Regions from separate parts of the Paenibacillus sp. sptzw28 genome, predicted to be linked through region 1. Evidence: riboswitches for the same ligand, from Rfam matches in the RefSeq annotation. Region 1 holds a riboswitch; the other holds the start of a gene.

Region 1 (7,547 bases):
AAGATTTAAGAAGCTGATGAAATAATAGGCATGCAGCCCTCACAACGCCTCCCAGATAACGGGAAGCCGCGTGAGGGCTGTTTTTTTTGCATAGCTTTATGCTGGCCACCTCTTTTAACCAAATGATGGAAATGGTAAAATGGTGGAGGTAACGGGTCAGAATCGCTCTGGCATCGTCAGCTCAATGTGACCATATCCGCACTCTTCCTCTTCTTAGACTTTTACTCTAATACGGCAACTCCGCTGCTTGCAAGCTCAGTTACTTCAATGATCGTTTGAATCTTAATTCGAAAAAAATTTATTTAGAAGAGAGGTTATTGCGATGTTCAAGCTGTTGCTTGCGACCAGAGGATTGGCGGTGCTGCTCCTCGGCATCTTCGCCGGCGGTGTCGCTTTCACGGTGATCGCTCCATCCTTAATGGAGCTCCCCGGTCCCGACTACACGCGATACTGGCAGGCCCTCAACGTCGATTACGGCCGTGCCATGCCGATACTCCTCATGACAAGTATTGTTTTGGTTCTTATCACCACTATACTCTCGTACCGACGCGGTAACCTCATATTCGTTCTCAGCGTCCTTGCCCTTCTGCTAATCGTACTCACTGTCGCTCTTACTCTTACCATGATGGAGCCGCTTAACCAACTCGCCGATACCTGGGACCCCGATCAGCTGCCCGCGGATTGGGAAGAGGTGCGGCAACGCTGGCTTGCCCTGCATACCGTGCGCACGGTACTTGCCGTTGGGGCGTTTGCCGCGCTTCTGGCTGCTCACACCGTCAATCGGGCCAGCGCCCCGCTGCAAGTGAATGCGGACAAGATCCAGATAGGCTCGACCGGTGCCCGCTAGGTAGGTAGGACTATCGAGGAAAAAATGGGGCATGCCGCAATGGGCTGCCCCTCAATCGTTGTTAAGTTATCAGATCCGTTCACAACGAAATACAGAGTGCTGCAATCAACGGTCGTTTCACATCGGGATATTGGCGCCGGCGACACGATCGCCGGAATTACCGGCCGGATCGGTCATTTCATCGTCCTCACCGGCATGAATAATGATGGAACGTCCCAGCAGCGAATCGGTCTTGCCGGGTTCCAGCGTGGCATTCTCGACCAGAAAGGTCGCCTCGGCTGTGCCGTTCTCGCCTACGACCAGATTCGGCAGGTCGCCTAGGTGATGGCCTTCGGGATTTAGAAGTCCGTGCTTTTTTACTTCCGGATTGAAATGGCCGTCTGCCATCTTGAAGTTGCTTCCTGCAAATGCGCTTTCGTGAATGTGGATACCATGCTTGCCTGGCGTCAAGCCGGATACTTTCACGGTGATTTCCACGCCGTTCGCTTGCTGCTTTAAGACGGCACTGCCAATGGTTTGTCCTTTGGCATCCACAAAAGTGGCTGTCGGAGCCCCGATGGAAACGGATCTCCCGTTACCTTCCCAATACACGGGTTGACCGAGCAGGCTGCTCACCATGCGAACCGGTACATAGGTTGTACCGCGGTAGTCCAGCGATTCAGGCACCTGAGTGCCGCCGTTATCGTATAGGCCGTCCGCTGAAGATTTGTTTTCTCCCTGAACGAAAAGCGATACCCTGTCCAGGTTTGCTTCGATCTTGTCGCCGGCGGCTAGTGCCACGCCAGAGAAGAATACCGATCCGCATAAGAATGATACGGCAAGGTGTTTAATAGAATAATTCTTTTCACTCATCAGTTCTCATCCTCCGATGATTAAGTATTTGGATTACAAAGAAGCGCCAATCACATCCTTTATTGTAATATCGAGTTTTTCATCAGGCTTAGCTATAATAGAGTAGCGGCGAAATTGAGCCTGTTTTTTATTTTTACCAACCGATGGTAACGGTGAATCACCGATGAACGTGAAGCCGACTGTTTTTACTTGTATTCAAATAGACAGAAGAACAAGTCGATTAACCGAGAAAGGCTTAATTATGAAGATTATAACTTTGTGCGGCTCTACCAAATTCAAAAATCAATTTGAACAAGCAAACGCATTTCTTACACTTCAAGGAAATATAGTAATCAGCCTTGCCTTCTTTGAGCAGAGTGAAGAGGTTGAAATCACACAAGAACAGGCTCAATTACTCGGAAACTTACATTTCCGGAAAATCGATATTTCCGATGAAATATTCGTCATTGACGTTGATGGTTACATAGGTAGCAGTACAAGAAGAGAAATTGAGTATGCTGAAAAAAAGGGAAAAGCAATTCGCTACTACTCTGATACAGAGATCGTGGGCTTTCAGTTGTAAGCAGGATAGGCCGTAATGCAAATATCTTCGCCGCATTGTCGAACGGAATGGACCTTAACCTTGATCGCTTCATCCATCAATTCTAAGTCTTCACCCCCATAGGGTGTAATGGAATGCCGTCCCCCCAATACCTTCGGAGCGATATAAATTATCCACTTGTCAATAAGATTAGCGCGTAGAAATGAGCCGTTTACTTCGCTCCCACCCTCCACCAGTAGAGAGGTTACTCCCCGGCGGTGCAAAATATCCGAAAGCGCATGCAGATCCAATCCGAACCTGGTTTCAGGGACGGACAGCACTTCAACTCCCATCTGTTCCAGCTTATATACTTTTTCCGGGTCAGCATCCAACTTGGTGACAACCCAAGTTTGAACCTCCGAACAGTCGGTTACATGGGCATCATCCGGCAGCCTCAACTGCGAATCAAGGATAATACGGATGGGATTCTTTCCCCCTTCCGGCAAACGGGTGGTCAGGTGAGGATTATCGGTCAATACCGTATTTATCCCGACCAATATGGCGTCGACCTCGTTCCTTATTTGATGTACCTCAAGCTGTGCTTCCTCGCCTGTGATCCACTTGGAATGCCCTGTTGACGCAGCTAATTTCCCGTCCAAGGTCATAGCAGCCTTGGAGATGAAAAAAGGCCGCCGGTGTGTCATATGATGCACGAATTGTTCATTGAGTCGTCTGGCTTCCGATTCCAGTACGCCAACCTCGACCTCGATTCCCTCCTCTCGCAGCAATTGAATGCCGCGTCCGGCAACCATCGGATTCGGATCCTGCATGGCCACAACAACCCGTGCGATCCCGGAGCTTCGAATCAGTTCTGCGCAAGGAGGGGTCTTCCCGAAATGAGAGCAAGGCTCCAGCGTAACGTACAATGTTGCTCCCCTTGTATGGCCGCTTGCCATTTGGAAAGCGTGCACCTCAGCATGGGGTTCACCCGCCTTACGATGAACGCCGAGGCCGACAATTTGTCCATCATTAACGATGATGGCGCCAACAACCGGATTCGGATTCGTTTTTCCAATCGCCGTAGCCGCCATGTCCAATGCGAGTTTCATAAAATGTTGGTCTGAGTTCATGTTGTAATCCGGCTCCTCATCCCAGTTTGACGCTTTCAGTCATAGCGTTATAAATATGACCCGATTTTTCAACCTTCGTTGCCAAATAACGAGTGTTGTGCTTGGATACATCCCCCCAAATGGATACATGGTTATCGGTTAAGAGACCTTTTTCCCGCAATGACTGCAATTTCCTGGGATTGTTCGTTATTAAACTTACCGGTTTTTGCCGCAAACCTTGGAGTACGCGTATCGCCTCTTCATAGGATCTTTGATCGTCAGCGAAGCCAAGACTAAGATTTGCCTCTACAGTATCGCATCCTTCATCCTGCAGGATATAAGCTAATGATTTGGAAAAAAGTCCAATTCCACGGCCCTCGTGATTGGCCAAATAGAATAATGCCCCGCAGCCGTTATCGACAATCATTCGCATGGATTTCCGTAATTGATAGCCGCAATCGCATCGTTTACTTCCAAATATATCTCCCGTGTGGCAAATGCTGTGCATCCGGATTAAGGCATTCTCTCTATTGGCAAAATCACCGTATACAAGCACGGAGGATTGTTGGTAGGAAGCTAATTCTGCATGAGGTAAAAATTTGAGTACATCATCCATCTGCATGGAAGCGCTGCCTAAATTCAGCCAGGAATACCATTTGAAATCGATCTCCTGGTCGTCCAATTGAACAGGAAGCCTCACCGGGCCTACAAGAGCTATATCAGGACTTTGCTGTTGTTTTAGAATAGTTGTTTTATCAGCCAGAGCATTGTTAACCTGGTTCTTATTCATGAATCCATCTCCTCTGTTTGTATAGTTATCGGTGGTATGATGGCCCCGTCTCTCAACTGAAATCACTTTGCTTACCTGTCACCGCACCTCCTGATAGTTATTCAGCTTGGGCAGATCTTCCGCGGACGGCAAAAAAACCCGTCTACACGTGAGAGTGAATAGACGGGGCTGAGCCGTCGTATTCGGTAGCTGGCTGGCATAGCGGATATTTGATCCGCATTAGCCCCTTTAGCTTTGCGTCGCCGCTTTTCAGCGGGTTTGCCATTATCGTACGAAATATTTCAAAAAAGCACTCCTGCCGCCGCAATCACTGCGAAAGGGCAGGTAAAAATTAGTAAAAAATGTCATTATACTCTAAAGCATGTTTAACTGACTACACAATGAATATAAGATACAAATTCAAGAAAAGCAAGAATAATCATGATTTTTCGACATCAGTCGATAGGGTCCGTGCTGACCTACCTATTATTCGAGGGAGGACCAGTGCGCCGGGTGAATAAGTGACGGGGGCAGTTTTGTAGTCATATCCCCTTTGGCAGCGTTCACCTGAGCTTGTGTGAGAAAAATACTTTCAGTAAGGTTAGCGCCTCTGAGATCAGTATCCCGGAAATCAGCTCCAATAAGGTCAGCCGCTCTCAGGTCGGCACCTCTGAGGTCGGCTGCAATAAGGTAAGCCCCTCTCAAATTGGCGCCTCTAAGATCGGCCCCCTTCAGCTTCGCACCGATAAGGTCAGCCCCTCGGCCGTACGTCTTGCGACGGTTCGGGGAGCCCTTCAGGGAGCGAAGTGCTTCGGCTCTGACAAGTTCACTGGCCTCCACGAGCAAAGCGTTGACATCTGCCCGATATTCGGCAACATCCAGTTCGATTAGTGAATCGGGAGCAAGATGAGTAAGGCGCTCCGTTTCTTCCAGGGCAGAACGGAGAGCATCCCGCATCACACGGGCTGGCGGAAACGATAGCGCTTCACTCAGATACCAAAGGAGTTCATGGAGGTGCCTCATGACCGGAAATACTTCAAACATTTGTTTTGCGGTTTCCGGGGCTTGCCGCCAGTCCTGCCCGCCGAAGGTCACTTGGGAAACCTGCTGCCCCGCGCCAAAGCAATCATAAACAGTGCATCCTGGGAAGCCCAGCTGCCTGAGACTGCCGTGAACGCCGCAGCGGAAGTCCGGCTGCAGGTTTTGGCAGGGCTGCCCGGCAGCTTTGTCAATTGCGAAGTCTGCCGAAGCCGAGAACGGCAGGGCAGCACAGCACAAGCCGAAGCATGCCTCGCAGTCGGCTTGCAGAAGGAGCCGGCTGCCGCCCTGGAAAAGCCCAGAAGATTCTTGATTATTAGACATTGTCTGGTCTCCTTCAGTTCCGGCATAACACAGTACTCAGTGCTTGCATAACTCAGTGAATCAGAATCCCGTTTTCGGTATTTCAACCGGGGAATTAGCACAGGGTTCCGCCGTTCCGGTACGAATATTATACATCCGTTCGTGCGCCTGTTTCATGGCCTCGACAAAAGGACGATAAGGCTGTTGACATACATCCACAACCCCAATTTGATAGTTCTCGCCGTCGAAGCGTCCTAACACAGGTTGGTCGTTCAGCTGGAAATAATGAACCCCGATCAGTTCCGGTATGGAAGCCGCCTGCTCTACAAAGTACCGGTATGCCAAGCCGCGGTCATCCTGGGTCGCAACTGCCCGAATACCGTAGGCCAGCATGCCGACGTCGGCAGCCCCAAAATGGAACTCGCCGATCATGACCGGCTTGTCCAGCCGTTTGCTGATATGCTCAATCATGCTGCGTTCCGGGGCGAATTGATAACAATTGACCGAGAACACATCGAATGCCTCGCATCCTTCCAGCACGTCGTCGCTGCCTACCCATGCATACCGCATTCCCAAATTCAAATGGTTAGGGTCCGCCATCTTACAAGCTCTTGCAGGCACTTCCACATACCGCCGGATAAGTATACGGTTAAAGGCGGTGAAATCTTCCTTGCGTCCCGGGTGATCCGTCCATTCAGCAGACCCAGTCTCGTATAAATCCTCGAACCGCTCGTATAAAGTCCCCCAAGCGGCATTCAAGCCGTCAACGGTATCATATCTCTCAATCAGCCATTCCACAAACTGCAATTTGCTTGCAAAACGGACCTCAGACTTCAGCATCTGTCCTGTCAAATCCAAACCGTCGACAAATGCCCAATGGGGCTCGTTCCGCATAAAATAACCGATCAGGCGGGGGTCTTCCCGCATCGGGATCAATTGTCTAGAGAACGCTTCTGCATTCCGCTCATATTCCGGGCTGAACACATCCGGGAAATCCCGGAAAATAGTCTTCTCCGTAGCCGGGAAGCCGTCCATCGGATAGACATAAGGAAGTTCGGATTGACGGATATAATCGGGAGCGGACCAATTGCCGATCGTGTTCAACCCCCATTGCTTCATTCGATGCTCCGTCAAATCAGCCCATTTCTCCCGCCATTCCTCTCCGAATACGCGGATCAGATTCGCAACCGAGAAGCTGTATCCTTGCTGTGACCAAGCATCGCGGAACGGGCCGTCCCTGTCCGGAAGCGGCGGAATGAGATGCTCCATGCCGGAAATCCTCATATGATCGGAAGGGTGAATGCAGTCCATCCCCGCGCTGAATAGGGCGTAACCATCGGGGTCGACGAACCACCACCGCTTACCGTCATGCTTCGTCCGGAAAAAACCGGTCGGCTCAAAGCGCAGCCGTTTCCACCCGCCGAATCGTCCGAGATCCGTTTGAAACGTACTGTTTATTTGCGAAAGCTGCCACTCCTCCGTCAAATCGGATGCGAGCTGTTCGGGGTTAGCCGTCTTTCCCTGCCAATCCTTACCGGCAAGCTGTCCCAGCTCATCGACATAGGGCTTATTTTCATATTGGAATTGCGGAACGGACGGGCTGAGGGACAGACCGGATATTTCCAGACTTCTTGAAGCGACAGAAGGGATGGTCGAGATGGTGAGCCGGGTGATCAGGCTCCGGTCTACGAACGCATCTCCTCGAATGACGGATTGCATGACGCCGGGAAAGCGGTCAAGGAACAGCTTTTCCCCTTTCAGCGCGGTCAAAGGCAGGCAGATCCTCGTCGGAACTCGGGGCAGTATGCCATAATGGACGCTAATCGAGCGGCTTGCTTCATCATCGAAGGAGAACAGCACGACGAGAACGTCGTGCGATTCATGGTACACATCGGCCGTTACAAAACCATAGTCCGTCCAGATGCTTGAATCATACTGCTTCGCATCCAGACTGATGCTCCCGCCTTGCGGAGTGGTTTCCATCCGAAATCTGTTCGCGCCGGTCATGTCCATATAGGTATTGGGAGCGCAGCGAAACGCTGCGGCAGGTAAATTGAATGTCACGATTAAGCAGCTCCTTCTCTATTCTTTCACCGCTCCCAGCACAAT
Region 2 (7,547 bases), 1.6 Mb from region 1:
CCTGCGAGAACACGCCGAGCCGTACCGTCGGCCCGAGTGAAACCGTACCCGCGTCCGGCTCAAGCTTGCCGGCAATCAGCTTGAGCAGCGTCGACTTGCCGAGGCCGTTACGTCCAACAATGCCCACACGGTCGTCCGGCACGGCAATATAGCTGAAATCGCGAATCACCGGCCGTCCGCCTTCGAACGATTTGGTCAGCCCGTCGATCTCCAGTATTTTCTTACCCAGCCGTGATGAGGCAACCGAGACATCGAGCTTCCCGCCTGCCTTCTCCGGTGCCGCCGACTGCAGCGCTTCGAACCGCTGGATGCGCGCCTGCTGCTTGGTCGTGCGCGCTTTCGCTCCCCGGCGCATCCATGCCAGTTCGCTGCGGAGCAGATTCTGCCGCTTCGATTCCGATGCCGCCTCGCGTTCTTCCCGGTCCAGCTTCAGCTCCAGGAACCGGCTGTAGTTGGCCGTATAGAAATACGCCCGGCCCCGGTCGAGCTCCAGAATCCGGTTGCTGACGCGATCGAGAAAATACCGGTCATGCGTAATCATAATCAGCGCGCCCTTGCGCTTCTGAAGCATTTGCTCGAGCCACGCGACCGATTCGTTATCGATATGGTTGGTCGGCTCGTCCAGCAGCAGCACATCCGCCGGCTGCACCAAAGCCGCCGCCATCGCGACGCGCTTGCGCTGTCCGCCGGACAGCGTGCCGAGCTTGGCATCGAACCGTCCGATGCCAAGCTTCGTCAGCGCCGTCTTCGCTTCGCTCTCAATACCCCATGCCTCCAGCTCATCCATCTGCTGGTTGGCCCGCACCAATCTCTCCTGCAGCCCGCTATCCCCCGGCAGCAGCTCAAGCGCTTGCAGCGCTTCGGCATAAGCCCGAACGGCGCGCATCTGATTGGAATCGCCGCTCAGCACATGCTCTAGCACCGTGAGCTCCGGATCGAACGGCGGATTTTGCGACAGCATCTGAAGCGTCACCCCGCCGCCAACAAGAATAGAGCCCGAGTCAGGGGGCTCCAAACCTGCGACGACATTCAGAAACGTCGATTTGCCGGTGCCGTTCACACCGATAATTCCGATTTTGTCGCCCATCTCCACTCCGAACGACACGTCCTGAAACAAAACCTTCTCGCCGTAACTTTTTGAAATATGATCAACCGTTAATACGTGCATATGATTCCCGCCTAACGTTAGCAAATCGCAAAACGCGCATCGCTGCGCGCTCCGCCTGTACTAACTTTAAACGATAAGCTAAGCTTCAATCAAATCTTTCTTCGCATAAGCCGCTGCGGACTGCTCCGCCTTGACTGCAATCGCCGCCATTGTGCGTACGGCTTCCACCGGATAACAGCCCGATGCCGTCTCGCCGGAGAGCATCACGGCGTCCGTGCCGTCCCAAACCGCATTGGCGACATCGCATGTCTCAGCGCGGGTCGGCCGCGGCTGGCTCTGCATCGAATCAAGCATCTGCGTAGCGGTAATGACGAATTTACCGGCCTGATTGCATGCGGCGATCATAACCTTCTGCGCAACAGGCACATCTTCAACCGGAATCTCTACACCCAGATCCCCGCGCGCCACCATGATGCCGTCGGATGCTTCAATAATGGCTGCAAGCTCGTCGAGCCCTTCCTGGTTTTCAATCTTCGAAATAACCTGAATGTGGGCTGCTCCCTTATCGGCCAGCATCCGCTTCACTTCAAGCACATCCTCCGCGCGCCGAACGAACGACATCGCGATCATATCGACGTTCATTTCGATTCCAAACTGAATGTGCTGCCTATCGCGCTCGGTCACGCCAGGCAGGCTCGTCCGGATACCCGGGAGGTTGACGCCTTTGCGGGATTTGATTACGCCGCCGTTCTTAATGACACACACGACATCCGTTCCTTCAATTCGAACGACCTGAAGCTCGATCAGCCCGTCGTCGATCATGATGCGCGAGCCGATCGACACATCCTGCGCCAAATCATAGGAGACGGAAATCCGTTTCTCCGTTCCTTTAATTTGCTCGGTCGTCAGCGTCAGAAATTCTCCGCTCTTAAGCGAGTAAGACGGCTCCTTCAGCAGCCCTGTGCGGATTTCCGGGCCTTTAATGTCAAGCATTGTTGCGACCGGCATGTTCAGCTTGGAAGCGACAGCGCGAACATTGATAATGCGCTGACGGTGATCGTCAAGCTCGCCGTGGGCAAGATTCAGTCTTGCAATATTCATACCCTCTTTGATCATATCCTCCAGTATATCTGAAGACAGACAAGCGGGTCCCATCGTACATACGATTTGTGTCTTTTTCATCGGTGGTTACACTCTCCTATGGGGTATTTCACTTCCTTTATTGTAAAAGAACGATTGCGGAAGATCGATGTACTATAGTACAGTAATTACACTATAGTACTGTGAGAACGGAAACGGAGAGCTTCACTTATGTTTAACATCTTTGAACTTCGGCAGGAACGAGGCATCCTTCGGCAGGAGCGCCGGACGCTTGGCGCCGATTGTTATACGCTTATCTGGGTGCGCTTCGGACAATGCAGCTTCGAATACAGAGGACAAACGGCCGTCTGCCGCAAGAACGAGCTGCTGCTTATTCCCGCAGGCGTCCCCGCCTCCGAGCTGAAGGGAAACGGCGGCATCCGCGAGAGCATGATGGTCCGCTTCAGTCCTTCCGGCGCGGAAGCTGCGGCGATTCTTCCCATTCTGGCCCGCACGGAACCGCTGCGCTGGATGACCCACATGCCGGAGCTGCTTCTGGATAAGCTGCTGCAGCTTGCCGAGCAGTGGACGGAGCAGGACCGTTATTTCACGGTGATGTGCGATGCCCTGCTGACAGAGCTTATCGTAACGGTGAACCGAGAGGTGGACGAGGGTGCGAAGGCGCCGTCGGCTATTCGGCATATCGAGCGAATGAAGCGGTTTATCGAAGAGCAGTACCGCAGTAAGATTACGAAGATCGAGCTTGGCGCAAGCGTCGGAGTCAGTCCCAATTACGCGGCAGCCTTGTTTCGCAAAGTAACGGGACTTACGATCAGCGAATACGTTCACCTTAGGCGCATGAAGACGGCACAATATATGCTGAGCCACTCCCACCTGTCGGTGCAGGAGATTTCGGACCATCTCGGGTACAGCGATCCCTCCTACTTTAACCGCGTCTTCAAGCGGACCGTCGGCAAGCTGCCGTCCGATATGCTTGCAGAACGGGAGCGTACAGGGCTGGTGTAGCTGCCGGGCACGGCAGTATCATTGCATTTGCGGAACAAATAACAGGAAATATTCCTTTCTATCCGGGTCGCTGTATCCGATATCGCGGTTACACTGACTTAATAAATATACCGTTCCATTGGCCTCCCCATAAGGACCGGTGCGTTTAATTATTGCCTTACAGGTTGCTGTTCTGACGCCTTTCCCTTGTCCTCCGAACGCATCCCATGAATTATCATAGGTATATTTAATCGCCTCTCCATTAAAATCCAGATCAGTATAGATCGGATCCCCTTCATCGGTATATTGGGCGATGCTTACTTGGCTCTTGAGCTTATTTTGAACATTCTGATGAAACTCCTCCAGTTTCCGGATGCCAGACAACCCTCCAGGGCCTGATACGACATATCCCGCTTTCTCAGCCTCGTGAAAGGTCAAATCAGAATGATTGGAAAACAAACTGCATGCAGTCAACATAATCATCGATACGAATAACAAGTATTTTTTACGCATTAAGCTTCGCCTCCCGCACAGATGGCAGCATCTACTCTTTCAGACGAAAATAATCCGGAATTGTTGCCTGAGAAAAAGGAGCAGCCGCGGCCGCCCCTTATGACTCTATTTTCAACTTTCCCCATGTACTCGTGTAACGCCCTGTAACAATTCAGTGTTGGAAGAACGCGCCGATGTTCGTGCCGTCCGGCGTTCCTGAGCCGATCAGTTCGCTTCCCTCCGCAAGCTTCAGGAAGTTCCCGAGGTTAGGGGAACCGTCCGCATTGCGGATTAATTCAGGCTTAAGGCTTATAAAGTCGGCGTCGCCGGCAGAAAGTCCCTTTGCATTAACACTTTTACTGTTTTGCCACCAGACATTTGTCTTCAGTACGTCGGTGCCGCTTATTTTATCGCTGGCGCCGCCCTTGTAAGATATGTTATTCATGAACACATGGGTGCCAACGGCGAAGTTGAAGTTACTTTGCCCGTTGCGCACAGACGTATTATTGGTGAGCTTAATCGATCCCGGGTTGCTGTTGTAAGTGAAGCCGTCTTGTTTATTCAGGTACGCAATGGAATTTATGACTATATGGTCTACGGCGATTTGACTGCCGCCCAATTTGAACCCGTTGCCGTCGCTGTTAGCTGTCGATACGCCCGATGAAGTCTGACCGTTGTGGTGGGCAACACTGTTCTTGATCGTTACCGGTGAAATGGGTCCTGTTTCTGTTTTAGTGAACAGATCCCAGCCGTCATCGGTGTTGTAGGCTGCGATGCAGCCGTCAAACACATTACCTGGCCCAAGCGTCAGCTTCGCGGCGAAGCCGTCGGCATCCTCTCCGTTGTCCGGATCGAAGTTATCGTGAGAGTAAGTGTTTATGATTACGTTATTGCTGGGCCATTCGCTTCTCGGAGCTGTCGAACTGTATGCGCTGAGCTGCAGCCCCGAATCCCGGTTGTTATGGACGTCGACGTTATCAATCCGGTTAAAGTGGCCTGATACGAAGATACCGTTATCGGCGGCTCCTTTAATTTCGAGCCCTTTGATCGTCCAGTAGCTGCCGTCGATTCGAATCCCCCTGTCGTTACTTCCGACATTGGTGAAGCTGTAAGGCTCCGAGGAAAAATCGAGCACAGGCTTCTCCGCTTCGAAGGGAACGATTTGTTTCCTGGCGTCCTGCGTACCGCTGTTCGACTGTATAATCCTGATTTCCGACGAATAAGAATACGTTCCGCCGCGCATGTAGATCACTCCTCCGGGCGGGAGCTTCGCGATAGCCGAGCTTAACGTAGTCGGACTGATCAGCGTCCCGGAATTACCGTCCAATCCATCCGGCGAAACATAGAAAACGCCGGGTGAAGCTGTATCGGAAGGAGCTGGAGCCGGTGGTTCAGTCGGGGCAGGCACCGGCCCGGGAGCGGGTTCAGTCGGCGATGTCTCATTGTAATAGCCCGTTACGTTGACATTGTCGAATTTGGCGAATGTCTTGTAAGCCACCAAGCCAACAGCTCCGGAAGTCAAGCTTGAATCATTAGCCGTTAACTGTAAGGTTCCATCTATGTACATGCTGATCGTTGTACCGTTCAATTCAAGCTTCACCGTATACCATGTGCCCTCAGCAAGCGGAAAATCCTTCGTTGACAGCGTTGTGGTTGAGCCGTCTATTTTCCTCCGAATCTCCAGTTTGCCTCCGTCGCTGTTAAATAAAGACGCCGCATAGAAATTGTTGCCGTCTTTATAACGTCCGGCTACATAAGTGCGGTTGCTGCCATTCCATTTGTCCACTTTAACTTTGGCTTCAACGGAATAATCCGTCCATGACTGGTCTCCAGCCATTGCCCGTCCCTCGTTCATACTGGATTGATAATAGACATAAGTACCACTGTCTCTCACAACAGACCAAGTACCCTTCTGAGCGGTCCAATTGCCAGCGGTACCGTTCTCAAAATCATCACTGAAGGTTGTGGCTGCTAGAACCGGAGCAATCATTAGCATGCCGCAATCAAGACAAAGGAAAGAACAGAAGCGGCGATTTTTGCTAATTTTTTTCGACCCATGAACATAACCCTCCTCAGGCGTTTTCGGAGAAAACGCAGCATCGTAAGCATAATCAGGCGTTTTCGGAGAAAACGCAGCATCGTAAGCATAATCAGGCGTTTTCGGAGAAAACGCAGCATCGTAAGCATAATCAGGCGTTTTCGGAGAAAACGCAGCATCGTAAGCATAATCAGGCGTTTTCGGAGAAAACGCAGCATCGTAAGCATAAACCCTGTAAATCTGATATTTTCCTTCTATCATCACGACAACAAAAAAGAACCCTCTATACTGACAGGAAGGTTCCGCTGATATCACCATCCTTCGGCGGCTGGCTGGCATGCGGCTTTCGCCGCAGAAGCCCCTTTAGCTTTGCGTCACTGGCTTTCACCAGGTTTGCCTTATCGAGATTGATCAAAAAATATGTAGAATCATGTCGAATCGCCTTTATTATACAGGAGGTGGGAGATATCTGTTTATGGTTCGAAGGATTTAATTATTAAACACAGTTATTTGGGGCTTACTTCATGATTTGATAGAACGATAAGGTCAAGCAGTTCCCGCAAATCGCTAATAATCATAGCCGGCTGATGGCCGGTATCGGGCCGGAAGCCTCTTCTGCTCAGCCATATTGCACGCCAACCCGCTTCCAGCGAGGTGATTACATCGTTCTCCCACGCATCGCCGATATATAAGCAGTGTTCTGGCAAATGTCCGGTAACCCGGCTGATATGCTCAAAGACACGCGGGTCCGGCTTCGCGATTCCTACCGCGTCGGATATAAAGATCCGGTCCTTAGGTACTAAACGGTCCAGCTTAAGGGCACGGATTTTGACCATCTGATGATCTACCGGTCCGTTGGTGAGAATTCCGACATCAAGACCGCGCTGCCGAAGAGCCGCTATTAACTCCTCCGCACCCGAGGACAGCATAATTTGCTGCTGCCCTTGCAAATAACGGGACTGAATGGCCGCCGCCGTCTCCTTGCTCATTTCAATGCCAAGCTCCCCGAATGCGAGAATCAGCCGCTGCATCCGTACATCCTCCAGGCTGAGCTTCCCCTCCTTGTAGCTGTCCCACAGCCGGTCGCTGTAGTGGCGCACTCTGCGGAACAGCGTCCCGAGCTCCAGCTCTGCGGCAGTTTCTGGAGACATGGTATCGGCGACGGCCGCCCGAAACGGCTCCAATTGGTCGTAAAGCGTATCGTCAAGGTCGAAGAAAACGGCCCTGATGTTCTGCAGGAAGTCCTTCATTTGTTCTTTCTCTCCTTTATTTTGAAGCATTTTATTAATCGTTCCGGTTACTTCAATAACTTCACGCTTGCCAAAAATTCTCGTACGTCATTCGGAGACTTTAGGATGATTATTTTCTTTTCATTCGATAAACTTTGAAGTTTTGCCAAAATCTTTGGCCTTTGTTTTGCTGGATTTTGCCAAGCCCATTTCAGAAATTGAGGGCTTAGCCTCTCCTCGCAGCCTTCGGAGAACAAGAAGGCAACATCATTTTCGGTAGACAAGACCGTGTAAAAAGAAAGGTGAGTGCTGGAAATGGCTAATTACGATCGTACAGCCCATCTGAAGAGCATCCAAGCCCAACGGAAGGCAAGCACCTTAGAGAAGGTAGGTCAGGCGATCTCACGCCTCTTACGAGTCAACAAGAGCATCAATTTCAATAGCCTATCAGAAGAATCGGGTGTCTCGCAAGCGAGTTTATATAACCATTCAAATATCCGCCAGAGGATTGAATACTTACGCTGTCAACAATTACAAGCACCTACTACGAAAAATTTTAGTTGCATTCATTGAGTTAACGGAGGTTAGTGACACA

Evidence for each region. A riboswitch is a leader RNA that binds a small molecule or an ion and turns the genes downstream of it on or off. The one in region 1 is predicted to bind cyclic di-GMP.
Region 2: another riboswitch for cyclic di-GMP. It lies ahead of KZ483_RS28970 (LamG-like jellyroll fold domain-containing protein); the one in region 1 lies ahead of KZ483_RS05955 (GTP cyclohydrolase II).

Annotation. Positions count from the first base shown of each region.
Region 1 covers NZ_CP080545.1:1,273,435-1,280,981, forward strand. Annotated here, with positions in the region: gene KZ483_RS05930 (phosphoenolpyruvate hydrolase family protein) at 1-25, shown strand, start outside; gene KZ483_RS05935 (anthrone oxygenase family protein) at 323-847, shown strand; gene KZ483_RS05940 (superoxide dismutase family protein) at 965-1,699, opposite strand; gene KZ483_RS05945 (hypothetical protein) at 1,941-2,261, shown strand; gene ribD (bifunctional diaminohydroxyphosphoribosylaminopyrimidine deaminase/5-amino-6-(5-phosphoribosylamino)uracil reductase RibD) at 2,252-3,349, opposite strand; gene KZ483_RS05955 (GTP cyclohydrolase II) at 3,366-4,118, opposite strand; cyclic di-GMP riboswitch class I at 4,300-4,391, opposite strand; gene KZ483_RS05960 (pentapeptide repeat-containing protein) at 4,584-5,459, opposite strand; gene KZ483_RS05965 (beta-galactosidase) at 5,520-7,502, opposite strand; gene KZ483_RS05970 (carbohydrate ABC transporter permease) at 7,521-7,547, opposite strand, start outside.
Region 2 covers NZ_CP080545.1:5,770,290-5,777,836, forward strand. Annotated here, with positions in the region: gene KZ483_RS26700 (ABC-F family ATP-binding cassette domain-containing protein) at 1-1,168, opposite strand, end outside; partial or broken gene pyk (pyruvate kinase) at 1,259-2,290, opposite strand; gene KZ483_RS26710 (helix-turn-helix transcriptional regulator) at 2,420-3,214, shown strand; gene KZ483_RS26715 (DUF4362 domain-containing protein) at 3,233-3,706, opposite strand; gene KZ483_RS26720 (right-handed parallel beta-helix repeat-containing protein) at 3,858-5,093, opposite strand; partial or broken gene KZ483_RS28970 (LamG-like jellyroll fold domain-containing protein) at 5,151-6,062, opposite strand; cyclic di-GMP riboswitch class I at 6,044-6,131, opposite strand; gene KZ483_RS26725 (HAD family hydrolase) at 6,230-7,003, opposite strand; gene KZ483_RS26730 (DUF6262 family protein) at 7,268-7,525, shown strand.